Regions from separate parts of the Streptomyces sp. SUK 48 genome, predicted to be linked through region 2. Evidence: riboswitches for the same ligand, from Rfam matches in the RefSeq annotation. Region 2 holds a riboswitch; each other region holds the start of a gene.

What was found. A riboswitch is a leader RNA that binds a small molecule or an ion and turns the genes downstream of it on or off. The one in region 2 is predicted to bind cyclic di-AMP.
Region 1: linked by a shared signal. The riboswitch ahead of GHR20_RS09570 (M23 family metallopeptidase) and the one ahead of GHR20_RS15485 (transglycosylase SLT domain-containing protein) in region 2 are both predicted to bind cyclic di-AMP.
Region 3: linked by a shared signal. The riboswitch ahead of GHR20_RS19310 (M23 family metallopeptidase) and the one ahead of GHR20_RS15485 (transglycosylase SLT domain-containing protein) in region 2 are both predicted to bind cyclic di-AMP.

Annotation. Positions count from the first base shown of each region.
Region 1 covers NZ_CP045740.1:2,292,089-2,296,773, forward strand. The annotation lists partial or broken gene GHR20_RS09555 (GNAT family N-acetyltransferase) at 1-487, opposite strand, end outside; gene GHR20_RS09560 (HPr family phosphocarrier protein) at 633-914, shown strand; gene GHR20_RS09565 (GntR family transcriptional regulator) at 1,129-1,815, opposite strand; gene GHR20_RS09570 (M23 family metallopeptidase) at 2,100-2,843, opposite strand; cyclic di-AMP (ydaO/yuaA leader) riboswitch at 2,857-3,015, opposite strand; partial or broken gene GHR20_RS09575 (pitrilysin family protein) at 3,238-4,607, opposite strand; gene GHR20_RS09580 (pitrilysin family protein) at 4,625-4,685, opposite strand, start outside.
Region 2 covers NZ_CP045740.1:3,612,734-3,617,418, forward strand. The annotation lists gene GHR20_RS15475 (sigma-E factor regulatory protein RseB domain-containing protein) at 1-282, opposite strand, end outside; gene GHR20_RS15480 (polyprenyl synthetase family protein) at 611-1,621, opposite strand; cyclic di-AMP (ydaO/yuaA leader) riboswitch at 2,156-2,373, shown strand; gene GHR20_RS15485 (transglycosylase SLT domain-containing protein) at 2,377-2,862, shown strand; gene GHR20_RS15490 (HAD family hydrolase) at 2,911-3,723, opposite strand; gene GHR20_RS15495 (FAD-dependent oxidoreductase) at 3,974-4,685, opposite strand, start outside.
Region 3 covers NZ_CP045740.1:4,438,406-4,443,090, forward strand. The annotation lists gene GHR20_RS19290 (DUF2637 domain-containing protein) at 1-347, opposite strand, end outside; gene lspA (signal peptidase II) at 735-1,265, shown strand; gene GHR20_RS19300 (dihydrofolate reductase family protein) at 1,298-2,470, shown strand; tRNA gene GHR20_RS19305 (tRNA-Met) at 2,535-2,608, shown strand; cyclic di-AMP (ydaO/yuaA leader) riboswitch at 2,908-3,078, shown strand; gene GHR20_RS19310 (M23 family metallopeptidase) at 3,086-4,141, shown strand; gene GHR20_RS19315 (aldo/keto reductase) at 4,221-4,685, shown strand, end outside.

The DNA of each region.
Region 1 (4,685 bases), 1.3 Mb from region 2:
TGATCATCTTGTTGTTGGCGGGCAGCACCTCGGCGGCGAAGCGGCGGATGCCCCGCTCCCGGGCGACGGCCGCGATGTGCTCCAGCAGGGCGGAGGCGACGCCCCGGCCCTGGTGGGCGTCCTGGACCAGGAAGGCGACCTCGGCCTCGTCGGCGGGACCGGACGCGGGCGCGCCGCCGGCCCCGATGCGGTCGTAGCGCACCGTCGCGATGAACTCGCCGCCCACGGTGGCCGCGAGGCCCACCCGGTCCACGAAGTCGTGGTGGGTGAAGCGGTGGACGTCCTTGGCGGACAGCCGGGGGTAAGGGGCGAAGAAACGGTAGTACTTGGACTCGTCCGAGACCTGCTCGTAGAAGTGGACCAGGCGGTCGGCGTCGTCGACGGTGATGGGCCGGATGCGGGCGGTCCCCCCGTCCCGCAGCACCACGTCCGCCTCCCAGTGCGCGGGGTACTCGTACCGGCTCTGCGGTTCCGCCGAGGTTCGCATGGGGCCCAGCGTACGGCTCGCGTACGACAACGGCGCGGGGCACTCTGTGGAGCACGACGGAGGGGGTGCGCAGCCCCTCTTCTGGCACGCGTCACGATATGGAACACTGGTCTAGACAACCCTGAACAGTGAAGGGCAGCAACACATGGCTGAGCGCCGCGTCAACGTCGGCTGGGCCGAGGGTCTTCACGCCCGCCCCGCCTCCCTCTTCGTCCGGGCCGCCACGGCCGCAGGCATCCCGGTGACGATCTGCAAGGCCGGTGGCACCCCGGTCAACGCGGCCTCCATGCTGGGCGTTCTGGGCCTGGGCGCCCAGGGCGGCGAGGAGATCGTGCTCGCCTCCGACGCCGAGGGCGCGGACGCCGCCCTGGACCGGCTGGCGAAGCTGGTCGCCGAGGGCCTGGAAGAACTGCCCGAGACGGTCTGAGCGGGACCCGGGACCGTCCGGGCGGACCCGGAACGGTCCGTGCGGGATTTCGAGAAGCCGTGCCATCCCCAGCGGGTGGCACGGCTTCCGTGTTTTCGGAGCGCCACCGCATTGGCCATGGGCGGCATTCGTCATGGTCCACTCATGGGAATTCAGGACACCCGGAAATACCCGGCTCCCGAATATCCCACCCACTTTGTATACGGCACCCGTGTTAATTCCCCGCGCCGGACATGTTTACGGCATGTTGCGAAGTCCGCGTCCGCGCCGCGGTGCCGGGGACCCGCAGCCGGTACGCCGCCGTCGCCCGCTCGGTGTGCAGCGCGGTCACCGCGCGGGCGCGCTCGCCGTCGCCGCGGGCCACCGCGTCCACGATCGCGCCGTGCTCCGCCCAGGTGCCGACCATGTCGGGGGGCGTGTCCACCGTGTACATCCAGGCGATCTTGTGGCGCAGCTGGAGGAGTGTCGAGGTCAGCGAGGGGCTGCCGCAGGACTGGGCCAGCGTCTCGTGGAACCAGCCGTCCAGGGCGCGCAGATCCTCGCCGCCGCCCCGCCTGGCGCGTTCCTGGCCCAGCCGGACCAGGCCGCGCAGCACCTTCAGATGGGCCTCGGTACGGCGCCGGGCGGCCCGCGCGGCGCCGAGCGGCTCCAGGAGCAGGCGCATCTCCAGCAGGTCGGCGGCCTCCTGCTCGGTCGGCTCGGCCACGCAGGCCCCCGCGTGCCGGCGGGTCACCACGAAGCCCTCCGCCTCCAGGGTGCGCAGGGCCTCGCGCACGGGGACCCGGGAGACGCCGTAGCGGCGGGCGAGCACCTCCTCGGTGAGGCGGCCACCGCGTTCGAGGGAGCCGGCGACGATGTCGTCCCGGATCGCCGTGCACACCGATTGCGCCGGAATACGCATGACCGACCTCCGCCTTAATACCCGCGACACGACACCGACGACGGACGCGTGTTTTCCGTGACTCTATTCCACCGGGCCGGAATTTCCGATGGCGGGCCCCGAATCATGGATATTTTTTGGACAGGCTCCGGCGAGAAGCGCCGGGGAATGGCGAAAACCCCGGCCGGGTGGGCCGGGGTTTTCGATGCCGTGCGGGTGGGCCGGACGTTCGCGCCGTGGCCGCGAGGGTCGGACGTTCACACCGCGGCCGCGGAGGTCAGACGTTCACACCGTGGCCGCAGGGGTCAGACGTTCACGCCGTGGCCGCGGAGGTAGGCGAGGGGGTCGACGTCGGAGCCGTAGTCGGGGCTGGTGCGCGCCTCGAAGTGCAGATGCGGGCCGGTGACGTTGCCGGTCGCGCCGGACAGGCCGATCTGCTCGCCTGCGGCGACCTGCTGGCCCACCGTGACACCGATGGACGACAGATGGCCGTACTGGGTGTACATGCCGTCGGCCATGCGGAGCACGATCTGGTTGCCGTACGCGCCGCCCCAGCCGGTGGAGACGACGGTGCCGGCGCCGACCGCGTGCACGGAGGTGCCGGTCATGGCGTGGAAGTCGATGCCGGTGTGGGAGCCGGACGACCACAGAGAGCTGCTGGCCTGGTAGCCGGTCGACACGTAGGAGTGCGCGATCGGGGCCACGAAGGCGTTCAGCCGCTTGCGCTCGGCCTCGCGGGCGGCGCGGGCCTTGGCCGCGCGGGCCTCCTTCGCGCGCACCGCGGCGGCCTTCTCGGCCGCCTCGTGCTCGGCGATCCGCTGCTGGGCGACGGCCTGGGCGTCGATGTGCGCGGCGAGGTCGTCGCTCGCGCTGAGCACCGGGGTGAGACCGGTCTGCTCGACGGTGTGCTCGGCGGCGAGCGCCGGGGACGCGGCGAGGGTGCCGATGACACCGGTGGTCGTCAGGGCCGCGATACCGGCCGCCTGGGCGGTGGTGCGCTTGACCCGGCCGGGCTTGCGGTGCTTCCCGGTGGCGCATATGAACGCCATGTGCGTGGCTGTTCCTTTCCTTCCCTCTCGCCTACCGGGTTAGCTGACGGGTTCGGAGCAGGAAGGTCTCCTACGGGCCCCGCGCTCGCGCACGGACGCCCGATTCACCCCAGGGACGTGTGGGTCCCCGGCTCCCCTGGCTCGCGCCTCGGGGACTCGGCGATGGCTGTCCGGTGCCGCGGCTGCGGCGCACTGCCCGACGGACAACCCGGACGACGCTAAGCGGACCGGCTCCCAATCCCCAAACAGAACGCGGCTTTTGTAGCGCATCCCACAGGGCAGACGGGCAACCTCCGTCCCAATAGGGACATCTCGGGAGGAGAGTGGAACAAAGGGGGCCCTGACGACCCGTAGGCCGTCAGGGCCCCCGTAAGCGGGCAGCGGGCGCCCGCGGTTACTCGGCGGCCACCACGGTGACCTCGCCGATGCCCAGCGCCTCGACCGGCGCCTTGATCTCCGACGCGTCACCCACGAGGACCGCCACCAGGCGGTCCACCGGGAAGGCGTTGACGACCGCCGCGGTGGCCTCCACGGTGCCCGTCGCGGCCAACTGCCGGTAGAGCGTCGCCTGGAAGTCGTCGGACAGGTGCTGCTCCACCTGGTCGGCGAGCGTGGCCGCGACGGCCGCCGCGGTCTCGTACTTCAGCGGCGCGACCCCGACGAGGTTCTGCACGGCCACGTCCCGCTCGGCGTCGGTCAGGCCCTCCGCCGCGAGGGTGCGCAGCACCTTCCACAGATCGTCCAGCGCGGGGCCGGTGTTGGGGGTGTCCACGGAGCCGCTGATGGCCAGCATGGAGGCGCCGTTGCCGTCGGGTCCGGAGCGGAGCACCTGGCCGAACGAGCGCACACCGTAGGTGTAGCCCTTCTCCTCGCGCAGGACGCGGTCCAGGCGGGAGGTGAGGGTGCCGCCGAGGCAGTAGGTGCCGAGCACCTGGGCGGGCCACACCCGGTCGTGCCGGTCCGAGCCGACCCGGCCGATGAGCAGCTGCGTCTGGACGGCACCGGGCCGGTCCACGATGACGACACGCCCGGTGTCGTCGGCCGTCACCGCGGGCACCGGGCGCGGCTCGCCCGGGGTGCCGGTCCAGGCGCCCAGGGTCTCGCCGAGCAGCGCGTCCAGGTCGATGCCGGTGAGGTCACCGACCACGACCGCGGTGGCGGTGGCGGGGCGTACATGGCGGTCGTAGAACGCGCGGACGGCGGCCGCGTCGATCTTCTCGACGGTCTCCTCGGTGCCCTGGCGCGGCCGGGACATGCGGGCGGTCGCCGGGAACAGCTCCTTGGAGAGCTCCTTGGCGGCGCGCCGGGCGGGGCTGGCCAGTTCGTGCGGGATCTCGTCCAGGCGGTTGCGGACCAGCCGCTCGATCTCGCTCTCGGCGAAGGCGGGGGCGCGCAGCGCGTCGGCGGCCAGGCCGAGGCCCTTGGCCAGCCGCGAGGCGGGGACCTCCAGGCTGATCCGGACGCCGGGGTGGTCGGCGTGGGCGTCCAGGGTGGCACCCGCGCGCTCCAGCTCGGCGGCGAACTCCTCGGCGGAGTGCTTGTCGGTGCCCTCGGAGAAGGCGCGCGCCATGAGGGTGGCGACGCCGTCCAGGCCGGCCGGCTCGGCGTCCAGCGGGGCGTCCAGGAGCACCTCGACGGCCACGACCTGCTGGCCGGGACGGTGGCAGCGCAGCACGGTCAGGCCGTTGTCGAGCGCGCCGCGCTCGGGGCCGGGAAGGCCCACGGCTTCGCCTCGCCGGCCTGCGGCTGCGGGTGGAAGTCCATGGTGGCGAGCTGCTCGGTCACTTGGCCGTCTCCTCGTTCTCGTTTCCGGCCTCTACGGTGGCCTGCGACTCGGGGTCC
Region 2 (4,685 bases):
CAGGCCGCCGAGGTCCGGCAGCCCCAGGTCGGTGCTGATCTTCACGGTGCCGGACAGCTGCTGCACGTCCGACTGGGCGATCTTGTTGATGAGCTGCTGCGCGGTGACCTTGGGCAGGTCCGGGTCGCCGGAGTCGGCGAGCGCCGGGACCAGCCCGATGGTGGCCGCGGCCACCCCGACCACCGCGACCGGGACGGCGTACCGCGCGGCCTTGCGGCGGCCCGAGCGCGTCTCCTCGTCCCGCTCGGCGCGCACTGCGTCGTCGGATTCGTACGGTGCCATGTGTGCCTTACCTCCGTCGTCGGCGGCGGCTGCCCTCACGCTGGTCCACCCGAGCCGCCATTCTCACCCGAATCGGTGAGGAGTGGTGATGTCCGTGGTGTCCATACGACCAAATCCGCGGTGCGGAAGCGTCAGCCCTCGGAGCCAACTCGGCGTACGACTGCGGTATGACACGTAGGGGGCACCCCTAGGGGGCTCGAACTCGTCCCTGGGCTCGAACTCGTCCTGGGGCTCGAACTCGTCCCCAGGGCAGCATGCGGCCGGAACCCGGGGTACGGCCACCTGGTGGACGCCGAACGGGTGGTCGTCCCAGGCCGGGACGGGCCGGTCATCCGGCCCGGTGCACCACCGCGTCGCACAGCTCCGTCAGCGCCACCTTGGCGTCGCACTCCCGCAGCGGGGCGAGCGCGGCGCGCGCCTCCTCCGCGTACCGCACGGTGTCCCGGCGGGCCTGCTCCAGGGCCGGGTGGGCGCGCAGCGCGGCCAGCGCCTCGGCGTGCCGGGCGTCGTCGCTGAGGTCGGAGTCCAGCAGCTCGCACAGGGCGAGGTCCTCGGGCAGGCCGAGCCGGGCGGCCCGCTCGCGCAGCCGCAGCACGGGCAGCGTCGGGATGCCCTCGCGCAGATCGGTGCCGGGGGTCTTGCCGGACTCCTGGGAGTCGGAGGCGATGTCCAGGTAGTCGTCGGCGAGCTGGAAGGCCACGCCGAGCCGCTCGCCGTACTGGGTGAGCACGTCCACGACCGTCTCGTCGGCGCCGGACATCATCGCGCCGAACCGGCAGGACACCGCGACCAGCGAGCCGGTCTTGCCGCCGAGGACGTCCAGGTAGTGCTCGACCGGGTCGCGGCCGTCGGTCGGTCCGGCGGTCTCCAGGATCTGGCCGGTGACCAGGCGTTCGAACGCGAGGGCCTGGACCCGGACCGCCTCGGGGCCGAGGTCGGCGAGGATCTGGGAGGCGCGGGCGAAGAGGAAGTCGCCGGTGAGGACCGCGACGGAGTTGCCCCAGCGGGTGTTGGCGCTGTCCACGCCCCGGCGTACGGCGGCCTCGTCCATGACGTCGTCGTGGTAGAGCGTGGCCAGATGGGTCAGCTCCACGACCACGGCCGAGGGCACCACACCGGGCGCGTAGGGGTCGCCGAACTGCGCCGCGAGCATCACGAGCAGCGGCCGGAAGCGCTTCCCGCCGGCCCGTACGAGGTGCTGGGCGGCCCCCGTGATGAACGGGACCTCGCTCTTGGTGGCCTCTAGCAGGCCCTCCTCGACAGCCGCCAATCCGGCCTGGACATCGGCTTCGAGAGCCTGGTCCCGCACGCTCAGCCCGAACGGCCCGACGACGGTCACGAGGGGTCTCCTGTCTGCTGGTGTCTGCTGGCGATTACGCGGTTTGTCGATAGGTCGCTGCCATCACTCAAGTCAGCGTATCCGGTCCGGTTTCGATCACCGATAGCGCCCACCCTGCGCCCACCCGTCCAGCCCGGGCGGTATCGGGTCATGACCGGCATACCCCCGCTCGGATGATGACAACGGACATTTATCGACTTAACAGGTAATCGGGAACTTCATCACGATCCCGGAGATGAAAGGAGTACCGACCCGACTCCGCCGGGGGGACGAATCCCCCATGCCCGATTTTCCACAGTTTGCCATTTCGTGAAGTGGGTCACCTGACCGCCTTCCCGCCGGTAACCCTTCGACACCCCTTCCCGCCGTGCGGCGTAAGCGAGTTGAGTATTGGCATTCGCAAAGGATCAAGTACCCCATAGGCTGATGATCAAGGCCAAATGCCGCGATATAACAATTCAGAGCTTGTTCCCGGCATGTGCTCTCGCATACGTTCCCGACCCATCGGGCGGACGCCTCATCCTGCCGCCGCCCGTACACCCATCGACGAACTCATTCGTACGGCAGGAGCGGGGGACCCAGGTAAGTCGCCGGACCGGACGACTCACGGGGTGCGGCGCGTGACACAGCGCGCCGCACCGCGTGTTCGCACGGAACGGCTTGGGGTAAAGCCGCGCCTCTCACGGGGCGCGACCGGGCACCTCCCCGCCCGAACCCGACAGCTCACCTCGCAGGCGTAGGAGAGGAACGTCCCCATGTCTGCTGCCGTTCAGCCGCGCCGCACCCGCGCCAACCGTCTCGTCCGCCTGATCGCCGTCGCCGGCACCGGCGCGGCCGTGCTCGCCATGCCGCTCGTGGGCGCGGCGACCGCGTCCGCCACCACCGGCACGACCTCGGCCGCCACCACGCCCGCCGGGTACCCGAACAACCTCGACGGCTGGATCCGCGAGTCCCTCGCGATCATGGCCGAGAAGCACATCCCGGGCACCTACAACGGCATCCACCGCAACATCATCCGTGAGTCCTCGGGCAACCCGAACGCCATCAACCTGTGGGACTCCAACGCGGCCAAGGGCATACCGTCCAAGGGTCTGCTCCAGGTGATCGACCCGACCTTCAACGCGTACCACGTGGCCGGAACGTCGTTCAACATCTACGACCCGGTCGCGAACATCACCGCCGCCTGCAACTACGCGGCCGCGCGGTACGGCTCGATCGACAACGTCAACGGCGCCTACTGACCGGCGCCGGGCCGTCGCGGCGGCCCGTGGCACCACCGCTGTTCCCGGTCATCCGGCCGGGAACAGCCGTTCGAGGACGACGGCGATGCCGTCGTCCTCGTTCGCGGTCGTGACCTCGTCGGCGACCGCCTTCAGCTCGGGGTGGGCGTTCGCCATCGCGACGCCGTGCGCCGCCCAGCGGAACATCGGGATGTCGTTGGGCATGTCACCGAAGGCGAGGGCGCGTTCCGCCGGGACCCCGAGCCGCTCGGCGGCCAGCGCGAGCCCGGTCGCCTTGGTCACCCCGCAGGGCTGGAGCTCCACGGTGCCGGGTCCCGACATGGTGACCGTGGCCAGCGAGTCCACCACCGAGCGGGCGACCGCCGCCAACTCGTCGTCGGACAGGGTGGCGTGGCGCAGCAGCACCTTGCTGATCGGTGCCCGCCACAGGTCGTCGCGCCGGGCCACGCCGACCGCGGGCAGGGTCGGGTGGGGCATCCGGTATCCGGGTTCGGTCAGGGTGAGCCCGTCCGTGCCGTCCTGGTCGACGGCCGCGAACACCGGGCCCACCTCGGCCTCGATCTTGCCGAGCGCGGTCTCGGCGAGCTCCCGGTCCAGCCGGACCGACCACAGCATGCGGCCGGACCCGGCGTCGTAGACCTGTGCGCCCTGCCCGCACACCGCGAGCCCGGTACTGCCGAGGGCGGTCAGGAGGGGGCGGACTCTGGGGGCCGGGCGGCCGGTGACCACCAGATGCCGGGCCCCGGCCCGCTCCGCCCGCGCGAGCGCGGCCAGCGAACGCTCGGAGACGGTGTCGTCGCCGCGCAGCAGCGTCCCGTCCAGGTCGGTGGCGATCAGTGCGTACGCGGGGGAGGCAACCATGATCCGAGAATACGGACCCGCCCCCTCCGCAGCCCCTCGCGTCCTCCCCCGACTCCCGTGTCATCGCCCGGACTTGCGCGGGGGCCGGCTTCAAGTGGGCTTGGGCGGCGTCCTGATGGGGCGGGGGACGACGGGGAGGAAGGGTGGCAGAGGGGGTACGGCGGCTCCCTGCCCGGCGCTCACCCGCGCACCCTCGGTCCGGCGCCCCCGCCCCCGGCCCCCGCGCCCCCGCGCCCCCCGGCCCCCGCGCTCACCCGTGCGCCCCCGCCAGATGCCCCGCCAGCCGCGGCGAGGCGAATTCCGTGCCGCACACGAAGCGCATCACCGGGCCGTAGGAGGAGGCGGCCGGCAGGCCCGTGAAGTAGAGGCCGGGGACCGAGGAGACGTAGCCGGCGCCGAGGCGCGGGGCGCCGCGGCTGGTGGCGAGGTGGGTGCGCAGGCTGGGGCCGAGGAAGTCCATCGCGGCGATGTCCACGCGGTACCCGGTCGCGGCGATCACATGGTCGGCGGTGAGGGCCTCCGTGCGGCCGCCGTGGGTGCGCACGGTCAGCACCGGGCCGCCGTCCCGCGCCGCCGCGCCCAGCACCCGCTCGACCTCCGTCACCTGTACGGCGCCCTCGAACCGCTCCCGCAGCCACCAGGCGCCGAGCGGGCCGAGCACCCGGCGCACCAGGAAGTGCCGGGTGGGCTCGGGCAGGAAGCGGTAGGGGTGCGGGCAGTAGCTGAACGCCCACAGCGACCAGGCCCGCCCGAACGGCGACTCGGGCCGCAGCCTCGGCTGCTCCCAGGGCGGCGCCCCGAACGCGACCCGGCCGCGCCCCCGCGCCACCACCCGCACCCGGGCCCCGGCCTCCGCCGCGAGCGCGGCCGTCTCCAGCGCGGACTGCCCGGCGCCGACCACGATCAGCTCCTTGCCGGCGAAACGCGTGAGGTCGTGGTGCTGGGAGCTGTGCGAGACGGGC
Region 3 (4,685 bases), 830 kb from region 2:
CACCACTGGGCGAGGCGCATCGGCAGTACGGAGGAAGCGGTGGCGCGGAGTTGGGCGTAGGAATAGGAGAAGGACCAGCCCAGCATGCACAACGCGCATACCGAGATGGTGGCGATCAGCAGCGTGACGGGCGCACCGCGCTGATTGTCACGCAGCAATCCGGGCTCGGTACGGATGCGCCGACGGTTTTTCCGGTGGCTGGACCTGCCGTGCGGCGGGGCCGGGTCGGGATTCGCGGCGGACGCCCCGGACAGCATCTGGGCCAGCTCTTCGACCGGGTCCCACTGCATCTCGAGCGTGCTGAACTCATAGTCACACAAAACGTCTTCATCGTGAATCCTGTCCATCGGCTGGGTCCTAGAGCCTCACCATCGCCCGCAGGTACTCACTCTCCAGCTGCCGGATTCTCTTCAAGAAATCGTCAAGAAGATCCGAGCAGCCGTCGGTGAACACCTCGCTTTCCTTGTTTTCCAGCCGGAATGTGACCGGCGAGTGGAGATTCAGCGCTGTGCGTCTCTCTGTGCGTGCCACGGTCAGCTAACGAGCCTCTCGGGAGCTGGGGTGTGGGGCATTCGGGTGCTTCTATAGCTCGAAAGCGGGGTTCGGCGGTCCTATGACAGCAACTGGCGAAAATACGAATGCGGTTTTCGCGGGCCGGGGAACGGGCCATGGAACACGGTGACGTCCCGCCGGCCGGCCCGTACGCTGGGCGGGAGTCGGGGAGGAGTACGCGGGTGACGCTGAGCGAGTCGAACGGCACCGGGAGCGGGACGCGGCGGGTGCGGACGCTGTGGCTGGTGGCCGCCGTCGCCTACGCCGTCGATCTGGGGAGCAAGCTCGCGGTGGTCGCGGGCCTGGAGGGCCGGAGTCCCGTGCCGGTGCTCGGGTCCTGGCTGGAGCTGCGGGTGCAGCGCAATCCCGGCGCCGCCTTCGGCATGGGCAGCGCGACGACCATCGTGTTCACCCTGATCGCGCTCGCCGTGGCCGCCGTCATCGTGCGGGTGTCCCGCAAGCTGACCAGCACGCCCTGGGCGATCGCCCTCGGGCTGCTGCTGGGCGGCGCGGTCGGCAATCTGACCGACCGGCTCTTCCGCGCGCCGGGCGGCCTGCGCGGCGCGGTGGTCGACTTCGTCGCGGTGCGCGACTTCAGCGTCATGAACCTCGCCGACTGGGCGATCACCTGCGGCGGTGTACTGATCGTCGTCCTGTCCTTCACCGGGCGGGAACCGGGCGACGCCCGCCGTCCCCGGGAGCAGGCCGGCTGACCCGGAGCCGCACACTGGAGCCGATGAGCACCATGAGCACGATGAGCGCCGAGCGAGCCCTCCCCGAGTCCGCGCCGTACCCGTACGTGCTGCTGTCCGCCGCCGTCTCCCTCGACGGCTGCCTGGACGACACCGGCCCGGAGCGGCTGCTGCTGTCCGGACCGGCCGACTTCGACCGGGTCGACGCGGTACGGGCCTCCGCCGACGCCCTGCTGATCGGCGCCGGCACCCTGCGCGCCGACAACCCCCGCCTCCTGGTCGGCTCCGCCGAGCGGCGCGCGGCGCGGCTCGCGCGGGGCAAACCGGAGTACCCGCTGAAGGTCACCGTCACGGGCAGTGGCGATCTCGACCCCGGGGCCCGCTTCTGGCACACCGGCGGCGACAGACTCGTCTACACGACCGACCGGGGCGCGGCGCGGGCCGCCCGGCTGCTCGGCGGTGCCGCCGAGGTCGTCGCGCTCGGCCCGGAGCTGGACTGGCGGGCCCTGCTCGGGCATCTGCGCACGGAGCGCGGGGTGCGCCGGCTGATGGTGGAGGGCGGCGCGGCCGTGCACACCCAGCTCCTCCAGCAGGGTCTCGCCGACGAGCTGCACCTGGCCCTCGCCCCGCTGATCGTGGGCGACCCGGCCGCCCCGCGGCTGTTCGGGCCCGGCCGCTACCAGGAGGGGCGGCTGCGGCTCGTCGAGTCCCGCCGGATCGAGGACGTGGTCCTGGCGCGCTACGAGCCCACCGCGCCCGGCACCGGCCCGGTGCCCACCGCCGCCGACCGGCACTGGCTGCGCACCGCCTGCGAGCTGGCCGCGCTGTGCCCGCCCTCGGAGACGGCCTTCAGCGTCGGCGCGGTCGTGGTCGCCGCCGACGGCACCGAGCTGGCCCGCGGCCACTCCCGGGAGGGCACGGACCCGGTGGCGCACGCGGAGGAGGCGGCGCTCGCCAGGACCGACCCCGCCGACCCCCGGCTGCCCGGCGCCACCGTCTACAGCAGCCTGGAGCCCTGCGCCCGCCGCGCCTCCCGGCCCGCGCCCTGCGCCGAGCTGATCCTGCGGGCGGGGGTGCGCCGGGTGGTCACCGCCTGGCGCGAGCCGGACACGTTCGTGGTGGCGGCCGATGGCACGGGAGTGCTGACCGGCGCGGGCGCCGACGTCGTCCTCCTGCCCGAGTACGAGGCCCTGGCCCAGGCCCCGAACCGGCATCTGCGGGGCTGATCCGGGGGCCTGTCCCAACCGATGTGCTTTCCGCCCCTGGGATGGCGTACAGTAGAGACATCGCCGCGGGGTGGAGCAGCTCGGTAGCTCGCTGGGCTCATAACCCAGAGGTCGCAGGTTCAAATCCTGTCCCCGCTACTGATATCTCAGGGCCGGAATCCAGTTGACGGATTCCGGCCCTGAGTGTTTTCCGGAGCCCGGATACGGGGGTTACCCGTAGTGACCGTTCGACCGCCCTGCGCATAACGTCTGAGTCACCATCAAAAACCGGATGACTGCTGAACGCCGGTCAACTCGCCCGGTTCGGCGGCCTGCTGGGGGATACGTCCATGGCCTGAAGCGTTAATGATCAAGCCGAACGGCTTGGAAAGTTCCCCCGGGTCTATTAACGTTCGATAACGCAGCGCGGTCGTCCCAGCCGTCACCCGCGACGGCTCCGCGCGCACGCGCCGAATCCCGCAAGGGAACCGGGGAACCACCACCTTGGGGTGAATCACGCGAAAACCGTCACGGACCGCACGCCGGTCCGCGAGCGGTATACGCGCGTAGGAGACCTTCCTGCTCCGAACCCGTCAGCTAACCCGGTAGGCGGAGGAAGGAAAGGAGCACGCCCCCGTGGCGTCCAACCGGCCTGCCCCAGAATCCCCGTTCGTGCCCGCTCAGCGCGAGCCCGAGTCGTTCGGCCCCGGCCCCGGCCTCGACGACGACGGCCCCTGGGAGGAGTGGAACCCGACCGAGGAGACCGTCGCCCCGGTCCGCGGCCGCCACCGCGTCGCCAAGCAGCGCGGCGGCTTCGCCCGCAGCTCCACCGTCCTCGGCGTCGGCGTGATCGCCGCCGTCGGCGCGGGCGGCATCGCCAGCGCCAACACCGGCAAGCCGCCGGTCTCCATCTCGATGCCGGACATGCCGAACGTCTCGGTGCCGCAGCTGTCCACCGTCGAGCACTTCTTCGGCGACGACTCCACGGACGGGCCCAAGGCCGAGACCGCCACCGCGCTCACCGATCTCGGGCACACCACCGAGGGTGTCAGGGACAGCGGCGCCGGCGAGGCCCTGCGCAACCGGATCATGGCCCAGGCCGAGCAGCAGCAGGGCCAGGCCGACAGCAAGGCCACCGCCGCGAGGGTCGCCGCCGCCCAGCAGCAGAGCGACGCCGTGGCCGCCAAGGCGGAGCAGGAGGCCGCCGGCAAGGCCGCCGCCGCCAAGGAGAAGGCGGAGGCCGCCGCCAAGAAGGCGGCCGAGGCCAAGCGGCTGGCCGAGCTGGCCAAGCAGTACACGCTGCCCGTCGTCTCGTACACGATCACCGGCACCTTCGGGCAGCCCGGCGCCATGTGGTCCTCCGGCTACCACACCGGCCTCGACTTCGCGGCCCCCACCGGCACCCTGATCAAGGCCGTGCACGGCGGCACCGTCACCCAGGCCGGCTGGGCCGGCGCCTACGGCTACCGCACCGTCCTCACCCTGGACGACGGCACCGAGCTGTGGTTCTGCCACCAGTCCTCGATCAATGTCTCGGCCGGCCAGAAGGTCACCACCGGCGAGGTCATCGGCCGCGTCGGCGCCACCGGCAATGTCACCGGTCCGCATCTGCACCTGGAGGTCCACCCGAACGGGCAGGCCACCGCCGTCGACCCCGCGCCCTGGCTGCGCGACAAGGGCCTCAACCCCTGACGGAACCCGCGCGCGATCCGCGCGGATCTCCCCACCGGCGGCGGAATGCGATCATCCGCCGCCGGTGTTGATGTGAAGCATGACTTCTCTGCGCACACTGGGCTCCTCCGACCTCGAGGTCTTCCCGCTCTGCCTGGGCGGCAACGTCTTCGGCTGGACCGCCGACGAGCAGACCTCCTTCGCCGTCCTGGACGCGTACACGGCCGCGGGCGGCAACTTCATCGACACCGCCGACTCCTACAGCGCCTGGGTCGAGGGCCACCAGGGCGGCGAGTCCGAGACCGTCATCGGCAAGTGGGTCAAGGCCCGCGGCAACCGCTCCGACGTCGTCATCGCCACCAAGGTCAGCCAGCACCCGCAGTACAAGGGCCTGTCCGCGGCCACCATCCGGGCCGCCGCCGACGCCTCCCTGGCCCGCCTGGGCACCGACCACATCGACCTCTACTACACCCACTTCGACCAGCCCGAGGTGCCGGTCGAGGAGATCATCGGCGCGCTGGACGAACTGGTGAAGGCCGGCAAGGTCCGGCAGATCGCCGCGTCC